DNA from 3 places in the Pseudoalteromonas sp. SCQQ13 genome. Region 3 is predicted to be linked to each of the others. Evidence: predicted binding sites of a transcription regulator. Region 3 holds the regulator's gene; each other region holds the start of a gene.
What was found. Region 3 encodes LexA, which represses DNA repair genes until DNA is damaged. Its sites were predicted from a motif close to TACTGTATNNNNATACAGTA; they were not measured.
Positions count from the first base shown of each region.

Region 1 (5,960 bases), on a different contig from region 3:
ATGTAAATCTAATACTCCCGATATCGTACTGCTGGATATTTCAATGAATGGCATATGCGGTATAGAAACCTGTTTAAAATTTAAAACGACGACACAAACCCAAGACATTCCCGTTATATTTGTTACCTCCTTTGAAAATCAAGAAGAGGACTGCTGGGAAGCGGGCGCGGTAGACTTTATTCAAAAACCGATTAACCCAGAAACCTTATACAGAAGAGTAAGGGCGCACTTAACTATTAAGCTGCAACATGACTTATTAAGTCAAAAAGTGTTTCTGGATGACTTAACTAAAGTGTTTAACCGTCGTTATTTTGATACTCATATTAATAAAATACAATTGAGTGCATTAAGAGAGAATACAGAATATGCTTTATTACTTATGGATATTGATTACTTTAAGCAATACAACGATATTTATGGACACGTAGAAGGCGACGTTGTTTTACACTTAGTTGCTCAAACAATCGCTAACAGCCTGCAAAGGCCAAGCGATTTTGTTGCCCGATATGGCGGCGAAGAATTTGTGGTTGTGCTACCCCATACCAACGAGGAAGGCGCTCGCTGTGTTGCTGAAAAAATTAAAAATAACATATATGGCTTAGGTGTTTTACATAAGTACTCAGAGTTTGAATTTGTCACTATAAGTATAGGTGGAGCTACGTTATTGCAATCAGACGAAGGCAACATGGATATTTTGCAACGCGCAGATAAAAAAATGTACGCCGCTAAAGCACAAGGGCGAAATACAGTGTGCTTTTAAAGCGCAGCGAACCCAATACCAAAATATACGGTAGAGCAGTTATTAACACAGGCCTATAGGTATGTAAATTGCCAATAGTTGCTCGAAAGTAAAATTTTATTTTAGCCATACACATCGCCTGTAACAGCCAACCCTAGGCATGTGCCTGTAATTACCTACTTTACTCACCGCACAGCTGCAGTTTGTTATACGCTATGACACTTTTTATATTTTTTGCCACTTTGGCAAGGGCAGTTGTCATTTCTGCTTATTTTAATATCGGCTACCGGAAATAGTGTGCCTTCAAGGTAGCGCCACTGCCCATCTTGTTTAATAAACAACGACTTTTCGTGCAACTCGCAATATAGGTTTTGGTAAAAGTAATTTACTTTAAATGTTACAAAGCCTTCGCTTGCATCGTGCTCAGTGTCGATGACGGTTAGCTTTATAAAGCGGCAGCTATCAGCAAAGTCTTTAATCTCTTTTACAGGGTTTTCTGCCTGTTTTTCACTTGCATAAGTTTGATAAACATAAGTTGCATTTTTAAGTACATATGCACTGTAGCGAGCACGCATAAGTTGCTCAGGTGTTTCAGCTATTTTTGATGCTAAATGAAGTGGTTCACAGCAGTCAGCATAATTTTGCTGGCTGCCACAAAAGCAAGGAGAAGTCGTTAATGAGGTCATAATATTAATATAAAGTGTTTAAAACACGAGTTTAACAAGCTTATTGAGTTAGTGGTATCTCAAGGTTGTGAGTATTTTTAGTAAAACAGTAAAGCTTAGTATTTGTAGTGCTTAAATTTAATGATAGCTGTGTCAGCTGTTGATCATTAATAATATCAGTCCAGGTAATAACCGCAGCAAAGTTTCCGTTGTGCAGCGCCGAGCTAAGTACATACTCTAAGTTTACTAAATGTTTTTGCCTGATCACCAGTAATTTGCTGGTGTCAATGGAGCATGAATCAAGCAAGGCTTTACTCGGTACATGGTCGGGGGCAATCAGCAGTGTCCATGCATTTAAGCTGTTGTATTGGTGTAATACTTTAAGCAATTCAAAGGTTGCTGAAATTTCATCTTCAATTTGAATTAAATTTACACAATCACTTTTATCGTCTTGCTGATAACTTTTAACGGTTCTTACGGTAATAGGCTGTAACATAAATTTCTCACTCACTGGGTTTTTATACAGTACCCATATACAGTAGTTTATACAGTGTTATGGTGCAAGTGTTTTTTTGCTAATTATTTGTACAGTCATTCAGTTTTAAATTTTTACACGGATAAAAAAACAAAAATAACTATTAAAAACAGAGCGTTAATATTTTAGGTATATATTTATATTTTTTATTAAAGTTATGCGGCGAATAGCACCTATACAGTACTTTATGCTCTATTATTTACGTTAAAGTAAAGCTGATTGCTCAGCATATAAGCACGGTAATTATTATTTTTAAAACCTGAAGTACATACGTATTACCGTGTCATATTTATTATTTCAGCTACTTCAATAACTTAATGCATAACAAGGTAAAATGTCCGGTATTTCGCTATTTTTATGCTAAAATCTCGCCACTTTTTACTACCTTAAGTTTGTTATGCTCGAAGCCTTATTTAAAATCCGCGCAAATGATTCCTCAGTACAACGTGAATGTGTTGCCGGTATGACTACTTTTATTACTATGGTTTATATTGTTTTTGTTAATCCAGCAATGCTTGCCCAAGCAGGAATGGATCAAGGCGCTGCGTTTGTAGCTACATGTATTGCAGCTGCAATAGGCTGTTTTATTATGGGCCTATGGGCCAATTATCCGTTAGCGTTAGCGCCGGGTATGGGATTAAATGCTTTTTTTACCTATGGCGTTGTTTTAGGAATGGGCTATACCTGGGAAGCGGCATTAGGTGCTGTGTTTATGTCGGGTTGTATATTTTTATTTTTAAGTTTATTTAAAGTACGAGAGTGGATTATTAATGCCATTCCACTGGTGCTAAAACAAGCAATAGCGACCGGTATTGGTGCTTTTTTGGCGCTAATTGCGCTTAAAAGTGCAGGGATCATAGTATCTAGCCCTGCAACCTTAGTGCAGCTAGGTGATATTACTGCACCTGGGCCATTACTTGCTATTTTAAGTTTTTTTGTGATTGCGGCATTGTTATATCGCGATTTTAAAAGTGGTGTGTTAATTAGTATTTTACTGGTAACAGGTATTGCTTTGGCTTTTGGTTTGGTTGAATATCAGGGGGTTATGTCTATGCCGCCGTCAATTTTACCAACCTTTATGCAACTTGATTTTAGTGCGGCATTTGAGCTTTCAATGTTGAGTGTTATTTTTGCATTTTTATTTGTAGATTTATTTGATACCTCAGGCACCCTGGTTGCAGTCACGCAAAAAGCAGGGCTTGCAGATGAAAAAGGCAATATGCCACGTTTAGGGCGCGCTCTTAGCGCTGATAGCACTGCCACTATTGCTGGTGCAATGCTTGGTACATCTACTACTACATCTTACATAGAGTCGGTGGCTGGCGTTTCTGTAGGCGGACGCACAGGCTTAACAGCCGTTGTTGTGGGTATTTGTTTTTTATTGATGATGTTTTTTGCGCCACTAGCGCAAATGGTGCCAGCGTATGCCACTGCCGGTGCTATTTTATATGTTTCGGTACTTATGCTACAAAACTTAAAGTTTGTAAACTGGGACGACATGACAGATGCCATTCCTGTTAGTGTGGTGTTATTAATGACCCCGCTGACATTTTCTATTGCTCATGGTATAGCGCTTGGGTTTATTTCATACACTGCGGTTAAGGTATTATGCGGTAAAAAGGATCAAGTAAGTATTAGTGTGTGGATTTTAACGGCATTGTTTATTGTTAAGTTTGCATTTTTATCTTAAAAAACTTATTTATCTATCAATAAAAAAAGCCCATACAATTTTGTATGGGCTTTTTTTATAAATTATAGTACTAATTTACCATTTCTTTTTCGGAGCAAACAATATGTCTAGGTCATCTTGCTCTTGTTCAGTTTTCTTTTTAAGTGCATCGGCATTCGATGCTCTTAACTCAACACTAATAGCTTCTAAGTAGCCTTCTACTTCTTGATATTTAGCAGTTACATATGGATCGCTATACGATACCGCACTGAGTGAAGCATGGGCTTTTTCAAAATACTGCCTAGCTGAACCTACCATGCCTGCAGAGCGCGCCGATAAACCACGTTTAATTTGGCTTTCAATATTTATTTGTAACTGCAGTTTTTCCATTCGTTTGTCTTCAATTACAAATAGTTGGCTATCGAGGTTACCTTTATTGTGCTCAGAGCGTAGAATAATACGTAATTTTTTTATGCCCTGTATTAGCGATACCAATTGCTTATCGTTACTTGGCAGTGAAAGCGATTCGCTATTGCTTCCTTGAACTGGGTTATTCAAACGCTCTTTCGCTTCATTTAAACGGTTTTTTAATATTTTAGAACCAGGTGAAAGCGATACCATGGTACTAAGCGCATCATGATTACGACGCTGTAAAACACGAAGTGTGTTATCTGAAAACGGGATATTAGCGTTATTCATTAACACTTCCTCGGTTTCCTCAATGATAGCTTTTTGTTTGGTTAGTTCTTTACGGCGATCAGCTTCTTGTTTTTCTTTATGCTGTTGCACCGCACTTACCCAAAGCGCAATCACAATAAGAGCAACAATGAGTATAATTATAATAGAGACGATCATGTTACAGTTCTCGGGTTCTAAACCTAATTGCTCAATCTTACATTAAATATATAAGAACAGGAAAACTTTGCGCTAATTAACTATAAAAGCAGGCTAAGAAAGCGTTTAAATCTTAATGCTTTATATGATAATCATTGCTATCTGAAGTATATTTATTGTGCTAGCCTAAGCCTATATTTATTAAATACGATATTATCAATTAAAACCTACCATTTGTCGGGTGGTCAGTTTTTAAAGATAAAGTATTTACCCCCTCAAAAACGAATAATAACGAAAATACATAGCTATGAAATTACAACAACTTAGATATATTGTAGAAGTTCAAAATCATAAATTAAATGTCTCAGCAACAGCTGAAAGTTTATTTACCTCACAACCAGGTATTTCTAAGCAAGTGCGCATGCTTGAAGATGAGTTAGGTATTCAAATTTTTGGTCGCAGTGGTAAACATTTAACGCATGTAACGAGTGCCGGTGAAGAAGTCATTAATATATCGCGCGAAATCCTCTCAAAAGTGGAAGGTATTAAAGCGGTTGCTCATGAGCATACTTTACCTGATCAAGGTAAGCTTAATATTGCCACTACTCATACCCAAGCACGTTACGCATTGCCGAATGTTATTAAAGGGTTTATGAAAAAATACCCCGCAGTGTCACTTCATATGCACCAAGGTACACCGCAGCAAATATCAGATGCAGCTGCACGTGGCGATGCTGACTTTGCTATTGCAACAGAAGCGCTACACTTATATTCAGACCTTGTTATGCTGCCTTGTTATCATTGGAACCGTAGTATTGTGGTGGCAAAAGACCACCCATTAGCTAAAAAAGCCAATAGTATAACCGTGGCTGATATTGCAAAATATCCGCTTATTACTTATGTATTTGGCTTTACTGGCCGCTCAGAACTAGATAAAGCATTTAGTGCTCATGGGCTTGAGCCGCACATAGTATTTACCGCCACCGATGCCGACGTTATTAAAACGTATGTACGCTTAGGATTAGGTGTTGGAGTGGTTGCGTCAATGGCGATTGACCAGGTCAGTGATACTGATTTAGTGTGTATTGATGCCAGCCATTTATTTGAAGCGAGTACCACTAAAATTGGTTTTAGAAAAGGCAGTTTTTTACGCACTTATATGTATGACTTTATTGAACGCTTTGCACCACACTTAACAAAAGAGCGAGTAGAGCGTGCTAACTTATTACGCAACCAAGAAGATGTTGATAAGTTATTTGCTGATATAGAATTGCCAGTTAAATAATTGTTTCGGTATCTAATACTTAACTGTTAACTGTTAAAAGTAGCTAAAAAAAAAGGCGCCTGTTTTTAAACAGGCGCCTTTTTTAATTATAATTAAGTGTGTTAACACTCAATTATATTAACGGCTAAACCACCACGAGCGGTTTCTTTATATTTAGTTTTCATATCGTTACCGGTTTCGAGCATAGTTTTAATCACTTTATCGAGTGATACTTTTTGCTCACCACTACCACG
Region 1 is NZ_JADYXG010000019.1:37,471-43,430, forward strand. Features, by position in the region: gene I6F41_RS14430 (GGDEF domain-containing response regulator) at 1-760, shown strand, start outside; gene I6F41_RS14435 (YchJ family protein) at 946-1,425, opposite strand; gene I6F41_RS14440 (SulA-like leucine-rich domain-containing protein) at 1,466-1,900, opposite strand; gene I6F41_RS14445 (NCS2 family permease) at 2,337-3,629, shown strand; gene I6F41_RS14450 (hypothetical protein) at 3,705-4,463, opposite strand; gene cysB (HTH-type transcriptional regulator CysB) at 4,750-5,727, shown strand; gene I6F41_RS14460 (L-serine ammonia-lyase) at 5,829-5,960, opposite strand, start outside.
Region 1: the regulator LexA is predicted to act here: its motif matches at 1,926-1,945, upstream of I6F41_RS14440 (SulA-like leucine-rich domain-containing protein).

Region 2 (5,960 bases), on a different contig from region 3:
AAGGCGATCATCTGGGGTGTTATACACATAATGTAGTGCCACAGTGAGCTCTACGGTACCTAAACCAGACGCTAAATGCCCGCTACTTTGCGATACCGAGTTGAGTAAGTAGTCACGCAACTCATGGCTAAATGCAGGAAGCTTATCTTGTGCTAAGTCTCGCAAGTGGGCTGGTTCGTTAACCAAATTAAGTAATGGATACTTGCTGCTATCAAGTGTCATGGTTTTATATATGTCCTTCGCTAACATCAACTAACTGTGCAAACGCGTTGTTTGAGTTATTTGATGTTCAGTAATAATTTTAGTGCTAAGTTGCAATACATTTAAGCCGTGTTTAGTGGTCACGTTCAATTAAATAGTTAGCTAGTGACGCTAAAGCACTGGTATCGGCGTCTATATTTGCTAACGCTGCATGGGCTTGTTGTATTAAGTTTTGCGCTTTTTCTTTAGCGCCTAGCATACCTAATAAAGCGGGATATGTCGCTTTATTCGCAGCGATATCTGACCCTTGAGGCTTACCTAAAGTAACGGTATCGCCTTCTACGTCTAAAATATCGTCATGTACTTGAAATGCAAGCCCTATGGCATAGCCAAAAGTGGCTAAATTTTCTAACGTGTTTTGACTAACATTGTTCGAGCACAAAGCCCCCAGTGTAATTGCACAGCTTATTAGCGCACCGGTTTTTAACTTATGAATACGCTCAAGTTCAGCCACGGTTATTACTTTATCAGTAGCTGCAATATCAAGCCCTTGGCCTGCCACCATACCTTGTAACCCAGAGGCATGTGCCAGTTCAGCAATCATTTTAACTTGAGCTTGAGCACTACAGTTAAAATTATGCTTGGCGATTAACTCAAATGCTAAAGCTTGCAGTGCATCACCGGCTAAAATTGCGTGTGCTTCGCCGTACACGATATGACAGGTTGGGCGTCCGCGACGTAATTCATCATCATCCATAGCTGGTAAGTCATCGTGAACTAACGAGTAGCTATGAATACATTCTATAGCTGCAGCAAGTACGTCTAAATCTTGTTTATCTGCGCCGAGCATTTTACCCGTTGCGTAAACCAAAAAAGGACGCAATCTTTTGCCGCCATTCATTAAACTATAATGGGTGGCGGCTTTTATGGTCTCGTCAGTATTAAGCGATTGGTCAAAATAAAGGTTAAGAGTATTGGCTACATCAGTTTGAGCATGTGTAATAAGTTCTTTAATAGTCACGGCTATTCCATATCATTATCAAAGTCGGTTAATACAGACTTCTCATCTTTGCCCATTAAAATAGCCACCTTTTGCTCAGCTTGTTGCAACTTACTAGACGATGCGCCTGCTAAAGCAATGCCACGCTCAAACTGTTTTAATGACTGCTCAAGCGATAAATCACCTTGTTCCATTTCACTAACGATTGTTGTTAATTCTTCTAGTGCTTGCTCGAAACTTAAGTTTTCAGGTTTTTTAGTCGCCATCTTTATTTCAACTTACATAATAAATTTAGAAGTCAATTTTAGGGGGAATGCTAAACTAGGTCAAAGGATGAAATGGTTTTTTCGTTAATAAACGTTTTATGTTTTAAAAAATTGATAATTAGATAGATAACACAAGTTGATCTAGAATAGTGCTTAATCCAGCTTTTTATGTTTATCTATAAAAAATGGCTTAAGCAATTCAGTATCTTGCCGATAAACAATTAATAACAAACGTTTGCATATAAAAGCAAAAACTTTTGGAGGGAATGTGGATTTAGCAACCATTATTGGGATCCTTGGCGCAATTGGCTTAATTGTCATGTCCATGTTTATGAGTAGTAGCGGTGAAATGGCTATGTTTTACAACACGCCCTCTGTTGTAATCGTATTTGGCGGTTCATTATTTATCGTTTTATCAAACTTTACTATGTCACAGTTTTTTGGCATAGGTAAGGTGGTTACCAAAGCGTTTATGTTTAAGCTTGAGTCGCCAGAAGAGTTAATCGAAAAAGCAGTTGAACTTGCAGATTCAGCACGTAAAGGCGGGTTTTTAGCACTTGAAGAGGCAGAAATACCGAATCCATTTATGCGCAAAGGCGTTGACATGCTAGTAGATGGCCACGACGCAGACGTAGTGCGGGCCACACTGCAAAAAGATATTTCATTAACTACAGCACGGCATGAGTCGGGTGCTACTTTATTTAAATCTTTGGGTGATATAGCCCCAGCAATGGGAATGATAGGCACCTTAATAGGCTTAGTTGCGATGTTATCTAATATGGATGATCCTAAAGCAATTGGTCCGGCTATGGCGGTGGCATTGTTAACCACATTATACGGCGCATTTTTAGCTAACGTAGTCGCTATTCCTATTCAAACAAAATTGGAGCTGCGTAAAGACGAAGAGGCAATGAATCAACGTTTAATTTTAGATGCGGTTTTAGGTATTCAAGATGGTCAAAATCCAAAAGTAATAGAAGGTATTTTGAAAAACTATCTTGCTGAATCAAAACGTAAAGTAAACACTGAGGATTAACTATGTCTGATCAAGAGTGCAAGTGCCCACCCCCAGGTTTACCTGCGTGGATGGGGACATTCGCAGATTTAATGTCGCTATTAATGTGCTTTTTTGTGCTCTTGCTTGCGTTTTCTGAAATGGATGTACTTAAATTTAAACAAATTGCCGGTTCGATGAAATTTGCATTTGGTGTACAAAATAAAATAGAAGTTAAAGATATTCCCAAAGGCACATCAGTTATTGCTATGGAGTTTACTCCGGGCAAGCCAGAGCCTACCCCAATTGAAACAATTCAACAGCAAACGGTAGAAATGACCCAGCAAATGTTAGAGTTTCAGGCAGGTGATGAAAGCTCAGCAGGCGGAAGGCAAGAGCAGCAGGGCGATAAACGTGGTGGCGAGTCGCGTAGTACTTCCAAAGAGCAAGCATCGGAGCAAGCAATTTCAGCGGCCGATCAACAGCAAACAAACGACTTAGTTAAAAAAATCGCTCAGCAATTAGAAAAACAAATAATTGATGGTGCCATAGAGCTTGAATCATTAGGGCAGCAAATAATTATTCGTATTCGTGAAAATGGCTCTTTCCCTTCGGGTAGCGCATTTTTACAACCTAAGTTTAAACCCATTATTCAAGAAATTGGCGTGCTATTAAAAGATGTGCCTGGAGAAATTACCGTGTCTGGGCATACTGACGATTTTCAGGTTTCAAACGAGTTATATATTAATAACTGGGATCTTTCATCTAAGCGTGCAGTTGCAGTAGCCAGTGAGCTGCAAAAAGTAGTTGGATTTGATAAAAATAGAATGATGGTAGTAGGGCGTGCTGAAACCCGGCCGTTAGTGCCAAATGACAGCAATGAAGATCGCCGTCGTAATCGTCGCGTTGAAATATCTATTTTACAAGGAAAGGCCAAAGAGTCTGATCCTATCGATGTAAGGTAGCAGTCATTTTATTAAAAACACACTTGGTTTAAGCAAACTAAGTGTAATTGATTACAGGTGACTTTTAGTCAAAATTGACTAAAAGTCACCACCTCAGCCAAATACCTCAGAGTTGTTAAATAGTACGGTTTAATAAAAACATCCCACGCTGTGAATTGATATGCTAAACTACTGTGTATATAAACAGTAAAAGAGCTTGCTTATGAAACTCTATATTGCCGAAAAGCCGTCATTAGGGCGTGCTATTGCCGACGCGTTACCAAAACCGCACAAAAAGCACGATGGCTACATTGAAGTTGCAAATGGTGATTGCGTATCTTGGTGTATTGGTCATTTGCTCGAGCAAGCCGAGCCCGATGACTATGATGAGCGCTTTAAAAAGTGGCAGTTTGAGCACCTACCTATCATTCCTGAGCAGTGGCAATTAAAAGCAAAAACTAAAACTCGCAAGCAACTTACTGTGTTAAAAAAGCTAATCAAACAGGCTACAGCACTAGTGCATGCAGGTGATCCCGATAGAGAAGGGCAATTACTTGTCGATCAAGTTATTGAAGAAGCCAAAATAAGTAAAACTAAAAAGCAGCATATTCAACGCTTATTAATTAGTGATTTAAACTTAGCTGCAGTAAAAAAAGCATTAACGACTATGCGATCTAACCGTGAGTTTATTCCGTTGAGCGTTTCAGCCTTAGCGCGCTCTCGTGCTGATTGGTTGTTTGGTATGAATTTAACCCGCGCTTATACTTTAGCAGGGCAAAAAGCTGGGTTTGGTAACGTACTTTCTGTGGGACGAGTACAAACACCCATACTTGGCTTGGTGGTTAATAGAGATAATGACATAGCAAATTTCGTATCGAAGCCATTTTATGAAGTATTAGCCCACTTAGTCACCCCCGAAAAACAATCATTTAGTGCAAAATGGATACCCAGTAAGGCATGTGAGCCTTATCAAGACGAAGAAGGGCGAGTATTAAATAAAGCATTGGCTGAAAACGTAGCCTCGCGTATCACACAGCAAAATGCTGAGCTAACGGCGCTTGAACAAAAGCAAAAAAAACAAACTGCGCCACTGCCTTATAACTTATCTGCTTTGCAGATAGACGCGGCAAAAGCATTTGCTATGCCAGCGCAAAAGGTGCTGGATATATGCCAAACTCTTTATGAGCGTCATAAGTTAATTACCTACCCGCGTTCAGACAACCGCTACTTACCTAATGATCATCACCAAGATGCGTCTGCTATTTTAAAAGCTATAAGCACTAATGGCGGGCAAGGTGTTGAGTTAGTAAAAGCAGCTGATAGTAAAAAACGTAGTAAATGTTTTAACGATTCAAAAGTGGCTGCGCATCACGCCATTGTCCCTACGGCAAAACAGTTAAAGTCGGCAAGTTTAGGTAGCGATGAGACAAAGGTTTATCAATTAATATGTCGTCATTATTTAATACAGTTTTATCCCGACTATATTTACAACGAAACTAAAGCAGAGATAACTATTGCTGGCGGGTTATTTAAAGCAAATGCAAAGCAAGATGTAAGCTTGGGTTTTAAGGTGCTAATGGGTAAGTCTGAATTGAAAGATGAAGCCACGCTACCGCCTTTAACAAAAGACATGTTACTTTTTTGCTCGCAAGGGGAGGTTGTTGAAAAATATACCTCTCCGCCAGCGCACTTTAGTGATGCGACTTTACTTGCAGCCATGACAGGCATAAGCCGCTATGTACAAGATCCACAGATAAAAAAAGTACTTAAAGACACCGATGGCTTAGGCACAGAGGCAACGCGAGCGGGGATCATTGAATTATTATTTAAACGCCGTTTTTTAAAACGTGAAGGCAAATTAATTAAAGCAACCGAAACCGGGAGTGCACTTATTAGCGTGCTGCCGCAAGGTTTAGTTCGCCCCGATTTAACCGCTAAATGGGAATCGAGCTTAGGTGATATTGCACAGCAAGTAATGAGCTATCAGCAATTTTTACAGCCTTTACTTGCCGACTTAAATAGTTTTGTACAACAAGCTGCAAATTGCGATAGCAATGTATTTGCAAAGCTGCCTAAAACTTCAGCTAAAAAGCGTTTTGTTAAACGTGGCCAAAAAACGCCTTATAAAAAGTCGAGTTATAAAAAAAGCTCTGTTACAGGTTAACTACAGAGCTATTATTTAAATAAAACTATTGATTAAACAAAGTTACCGCTGCATTACTCATGGCTTTAATGCCAGTTGGTAGTGCGACTTTATAGTCTGGGGCAAACTTACTTGAATGCAGTGAAGGTAATGTTTTGCCCGCTTTTATTGCACTTGCATATTTTGCTTGGTTAACGCCACCGAGCCAAAATAGTGTGATAGGAATATTTTCGTCAGTGCGGCCATATAAGCCAAAGTCTTCACCTGCCATTACAGGGAGGGTTTCAAGCACATTTTCATCACCAATAGCGCTGGCAATACTTTGACGCACAAGGTTGGTTTGTGCCGGATTGTTATATGTAGATGGAATTGACTCATCTTCATGTACTTGCACCTTAGGGTAGAGCGCTTC
Region 2 is NZ_JADYXG010000022.1:2,335-8,294, reverse strand. Features, by position in the region: gene dxs (1-deoxy-D-xylulose-5-phosphate synthase) at 1-222, opposite strand, end outside; gene ispA ((2E,6E)-farnesyl diphosphate synthase) at 335-1,222, opposite strand; gene I6F41_RS15390 (exodeoxyribonuclease VII small subunit) at 1,225-1,467, opposite strand; gene pomA (flagellar motor protein PomA) at 1,736-2,503, shown strand; gene I6F41_RS15380 (flagellar motor protein MotB) at 2,506-3,426, shown strand; gene I6F41_RS15375 (DNA topoisomerase III) at 3,629-5,569, shown strand; gene I6F41_RS15370 (M20 metallopeptidase family protein) at 5,595-5,960, opposite strand, start outside.
Region 2: the regulator LexA is predicted to act here: its motif matches at 3,596-3,615, upstream of I6F41_RS15375 (DNA topoisomerase III).

Region 3 (5,960 bases):
ACCAATAAAAAACATAGTTAGCGAAAAAATTAAGTACAAGCTACCTATATCTTTATGATTTGTGGTATATAACCAGCGCTTAAAGCCTTTAGCAGGATGATGAGCGTGGTGAGCTTCATTAATGTCAGGTTGTTCTACTATGCTACTCATTAGTTCGCCTCCCCATCGGCATCAAGTGCTGCCTGTATTTCACTTGGTTGAATTACATCACCGGTATCATTACCCCATGCATTACGCTTATAAGTAATTACCGCTGCTAATTGCTTTATAGAGAGCTGTTTAGCAAAGGCTTGCATGGCTGTGCCGGGGCTTCCGTGAATAACAATATCAATGTGGTCTTTTATATCGCCAAGCACTATCGGGCTGCCTTTAAGTGCAGGAAAAACGCCTGGCAAACCTAACCCTGTGGGCTGATGACATGCAGCACAATTGGCCATATACACTTGCTCACCCAAAGTCATTAATTCTTCTTTAGGGAGTGTTTGGTCAAGTAATGCAGCATCTGCTGCTGCTGCTTTTTGCTTTGCTTGTTTAGCATCTGCTAGCCAAACTTTAAAATCGGCCTCTGACTTAGCCTCTACTACCACTGGCATAAAGCCATGATCTTTACCGCATAGCTCAGCACACTGACCGCGATAAATACCGACTTCGTTTATGTTGGTCCACGTTTCGTTAATAAACCCCGGGTTTGCATCTTTTTTAATAGCAAAATCGGGCACCCACCAAGAATGAATAACATCGTCGGAGGTCATTAAAAAGCGTACTTTTTTATTGATCGGTAATACCAGAGGCTTATCTACCTCAAGTAAATAGTTGGGGTTTTTATCGGCTAGGTTAGCAATTTCATTTTGCGGTGTGGCAAGTATTGAGTAAAACTCAACATCTTCCCCCATATATTCGTAATGCCATTTCCATTGTGAACCAGTTACTTTAATAGTGATATCCGCTTTACTGGCATCTTCCATCGCTATTAATGTTTTAGTTGCGGGGACTGCCATTGCTATTAAAATAACAAATGGAATTGCTGTCCAGAGTATTTCTACTTTGGTACTTTCGTGAAATTGAGCAGCAACTGCTCCTTTAGATTTACGATGATGAATAAGTGCCCAAAACATAACGGCAAATACAATCACGCCTATTACACAGCATATTAAAAATATGGTCATGTGTAGTTGATAAACATTATTACTTATATCGGTTACGCCTTTGCGCATATTATATTGGCTATTTGCCAATGCTAACTGCGGAAAAACAAACAATATAAGCCACAAGGTAGAGCTCAATTTACCCATGTGACAGCTCCTTTAATACTGTTGCGAGTGCAAAACAAAAAGACATAAGCTTTAAATGCCAATTTGTTATTTTTTATTTTTGTATTGCTGCCGGATATATAAATATATTTTCTCAAAACTAAAGCTGTGAGTTATTGTTAGTCCAGCCCATTAACAATTAGTTAATAATTGAACAACTAGCAAGTTTTAGTTTGAAAAATAATCAAATAATATTAGGGGATTAGCGTAAATATGGGATTTATTTAATTTTGTTCTAAGCAGGAAGTGAGCAACAGCAAGGGTTACAAATAAAAAGACAGCGATAACGAGTATTAAATACTTAAATGATAAAAAACATAAACTTAATATAATTTTTTCATTGCAGCGGAATTTTCACAAAAAAAAGGCAAAAAAAAGCGCACTAAAAAGTGCGCATTAATTATCTGAGCTATTAAATTATGCCGATATTTTACATAGCTATAACAGCTTAATTGTCACATCCAGTCAGCATTACGAATAACCCCAACAGCTAAGCCTTCAATATTAAAAGATTCGTTTTCAAGATCCACTTCTATCGACGAAAATTCTTTATTTTCAGCATGCAATAATACTTTTTTGCCTGCTTTTTCTAAGCGTTTTACCGTTACATCGTCATCAACGCGGGCAACAATAACTTGGCCATTTTCGGCAACTTGAGTGCGATGAACAGCCAGTAAATCACCATCCATAATACCAATATCTCGCATGCTCATACCATTTACACGCAATAAAAAATCGGCAGCGGGTTTAAACATTAACGGGTCAATTTTACAATGGCTCTCAACATGTTGTTGCGCCAAAATAGGTTCGCCGGCAGCTACACGGCCTATTAACGGTAAACCAAGTTGTTCTGGTTCATCTTCTTCAATAAGTTGAATACCACGGCTAGCGCCTGGTTTCATTTTAATAGCGCCTTTTTTAGCCAGCGCTTTTAAATGCTCTTCTGCTGCATTAGCACTTTTAAAGCCTAATGTTTGTGCAATTTCTGCGCGTGTAGGAGGCATACCAGTGTCTTTAATAAACACTTTAATAAGTTCGAGTATTTGCGCTTGGCGGTTAGTTAATGGTCGCATACAACTGGTTTTCCATACAGTACATTTAACTGTGAGTATATACAGTTATCTGAAAATCGCAAATTTAAATTACTCCTCGCCTTTGCTGCCAAAGGTGGCATTGGTCTAAGCTTAAAATTACCAAGTAAATTACAGATAAAATTACGCAGATCACGATAGTGTTAGTTTTACGTTACATTAATTACATAACTACTAAGTTGTTGCTGTTATTAAAAATTAGTTAGCTATCGTTTTTGTAATGGGCCTTAACTTCATCAATGTGAATTAACGGAGAGTGTTATGAATATCACTGTAGCGGTAATAATTAACGGTCCTAAACGTAAAGTATGGGCGGCAATAACTGACATCGAAAACAGTGCCAATATGCTGTCTGGCATTATTGATGTAAAAATAATCGAGAAGCCACCACAAGGGCTAGTGGGCCTAAGATGGTTAGAAACACGAAAACTTTTTGGCAAAGCAGCCTCAGAAACCATGTGGATCACCGAAGCTGTTACTAATGAATACTATTGCACTCGCGCAGAAAATGGCGGGGCAGTTTATACCACTAAGCTGTCACTTACCGCCGCCGAACCTAGCACCTGTTTAACCATGACTTTTTCTGATAGCTCTGAGTCTATTTGGGTAAAAATGATCTCTGCAGTGATAGGGTTTTTTCTTAAAAGTTCGATGCGTAAAATGCTAAAAAAAGATCTCGATGAAATTAAGCACTATGTAGAAAGCAAAAAGTAGCACTGTATTACCATGCAGTAGCTGCACTAATTTGGCTATCATATCGCCATGAAAAATCGTATTATCGGTTATCGTTTTCAACCTTTAAAGGAGTAACAATGAGTATTTGGCATCAACCTATTACTTTAGCGTTTTGTAAGCAGTTAGACCAAGGCATAAATGGCCAAGGTACACTGATGAAAACCATGGGGATTGAAATAACTGAAATTGGTGATGATTACTTAGTTGCCACTATGCCAGCAATTCCTGCGCACCATAACCCTATAGGCATGGTGCATGGCGGAGCAAACGTGGTTTTAGCCGAAAGTGTTGCCAGCTACGCGGCTAATTTTGTGGTCGACTTCACTAAATTTTATTGTGTAGGGCAAGAGATCAGTGCCAGCCATTTAAAAGCCTCGCGTAATGGCACCTTAACCGCCACCGCAAAAGCGTTTCATATTGGCAAACGTAGCTCAGTATGGGAAATAAAAATAACGAATAGTCGCGGCGAGCTTTGCTGCGTATCAAAAATGACCGCAGCTGTTGTAGAGCGCAAAGGCTAACGCTATTTTTCTAGCGGGTAAATAGTAATTTCCATGCCTGCACCAATTGCCGATATACGTAATAATGTATCGGCGTGCAGCGCTTGGTTAAAACACTTTGGCGAAGTGCCCGATTCAAAACCAATATCAAAGGTACGGCGCGAACAACTCAACCATTGCTTAAGTGCAGCCCGCGAGCATGACTCTACTAACTCACATAAGTGGTTAATTGCTTTATCCGGTGAAGATATTTCGCCTGTTACTTCTATACGCGCTAACTGACGGTATTCGTCTTTATCATAATGTAAAATAGTGGCGATTTTTTTTAGGTCAGCTACAAGCACGCTAATATCTTGCTTTGACTCAAGCTCTAGGTCTACATTTAAAAATTGAATTTCCGACATTGTCTGCTGTTTATCCTCTAATTAGTTCGCTGTAAACTTTAACGCAGTTTTACGCTTATACCAAATCAACTCTGCAATATTCACCTTTTTTATCTGAATAGTCGGCTATTTTTACGCATTTATTGACGCTTTACTTACTCTTATTTCACGAATAAAAAATATTTAAGCACCAAAAGCTCACTATTATAAAAGTGCTGAGCTAGCTCCATAAAAATAGCTAGCTACTCGCATTTAAAATTTAACCACTATTTTTTATTCTAAATGTTTAAATCGACTTAAGTGCTGCTTTAACATTTGGTTTTCAGCAATCAACTCATCCCGTTCATCCAATAATTGTAAAACCAAAGCAATAGCAGACCAATCTAACGATAAGTCATGCTGAATACGCGCAGCCTTTTTAACTAAGATCACTGTTGATACCGTAAATTGCCATTCTGTAACGCGCTCGCCCTCAATAGGAATAGCAATGCTGTGCTCAACCAATTCATATAATATGGCTTCGCTAATATCACTACTCACACACAATTCTTGGCTAGTGAGTAAATTGCCTTGTGGTGCCTCGATAATTTTCATTATGACTTGCTCCAATTGCTACGGGGGTCAAAATGGGCTTTTTCGGCCAGCTCTTGCCAAAGCTTTTTGCTAACATCATCACTCAATGCTGGATTAACAATTTTAATCACAGCAAATAAGTCACCTTTGGCTTTTTTACTAATTAACCCTTTACCTTTAATGCGTAAACGTTGACCCGATTGACTATTAGCTGGAATAGTTAGTTGGATTTTTCCGGCTAATGTAGGTAAATTTATTTTAGTGCCCAAAGCAGCTTCCCATGGTGCAAGAGGTACCACTATGTTTAGGTCATGCCCCTCAACGTCAAATAATGGATGAGGCACTAAGCGAATTTGCAAATACAAATCGCCATTAGGGCCATTTGCCGAACCTAATCCACCTTGGCCTTTTAAGCGAATGCGTTCGCCATTAACCGAGCCGGCAGGAATTTTAACTTTAAGCGATTTTTTAACTTCAGATACACGGCCACTACTGTCTCGCTGCGGCAGCATAAACTCAATTGGTTTAACGGTATCGACTAACGTTTCTTCAAGAAATACCGGGAATTCAATTTCCACATCTTGTCCTTTTTGCGCACGAGCGCCACCAGTTCTGCCCTGCCCGCCATGGTTAAACCCACCTGCGCCGCCAAACATTGAATTTACAAAATCAGAAAACTCCTGATCGGCTTGGGGATCACCTTGCTGATAATGGTTTTGTGACGAGCCATAGCTACCGCCATAATTTGCTTGCTGCTGAGCACGGTTTTGTTGATTACGACGTAACACATCGTATTTAGCGCGCTCTTCTTTGTTGTGAATAACTTCGTAAGCTTCACCTATCTCTTTAAACTTTTCCTCGGCTTGAGGTTCTTTACTTACATCTGGATGATATTTTCTAGCTAGCTTTTTATAAGCTACTTTAACCGCTTTATCGTCTGCATCGGGCGATACTCCAAGCACGGCATAATAATCTATAAATTTCATTCGCAATCCAAATCACAAACTTATGAGCTTTCATCATACTCTTTAAGTAACAACTTTTGTTTATTTAAACAACAATTTAAAGTAGATAACCTGAGCTCCGGATAATAAAACTAAATATAACTATGATTCAATACGTTAGTAAATCTCTTAACCAGAGCTAAGGTTAAATACTAAAGAACGGTAAATATGGCTTTAAGTAAACTTTATCTTTTAGCTTCAAGTCATTAAACTAGCCGCTCCTGTAGTTCACGTATGTGATGGATATGACTCGATTTATTTTAGCCTTGTTGGCTTTTTTTGTATGCTTTTCGCTATCGGCTGAAGAATTCACTCGGTTTTCAACCGCTAAAAGACACCTAATTAAAACCCTCCCTAGTAATGC
Region 3 is NZ_JADYXG010000021.1:6,634-12,593, reverse strand. Features, by position in the region: gene ctaD (cytochrome c oxidase subunit I) at 1-150, opposite strand, end outside; gene coxB (cytochrome c oxidase subunit II) at 150-1,292, opposite strand; gene lexA (transcriptional repressor LexA) at 1,766-2,383, opposite strand; gene I6F41_RS15020 (SRPBCC family protein) at 2,663-3,115, shown strand; gene I6F41_RS15015 (PaaI family thioesterase) at 3,214-3,657, shown strand; gene I6F41_RS15010 (hypothetical protein) at 3,660-4,040, opposite strand; gene I6F41_RS15005 (chaperone modulator CbpM) at 4,293-4,613, opposite strand; gene I6F41_RS15000 (DnaJ C-terminal domain-containing protein) at 4,613-5,578, opposite strand; gene I6F41_RS14995 (endonuclease) at 5,842-5,960, shown strand, end outside.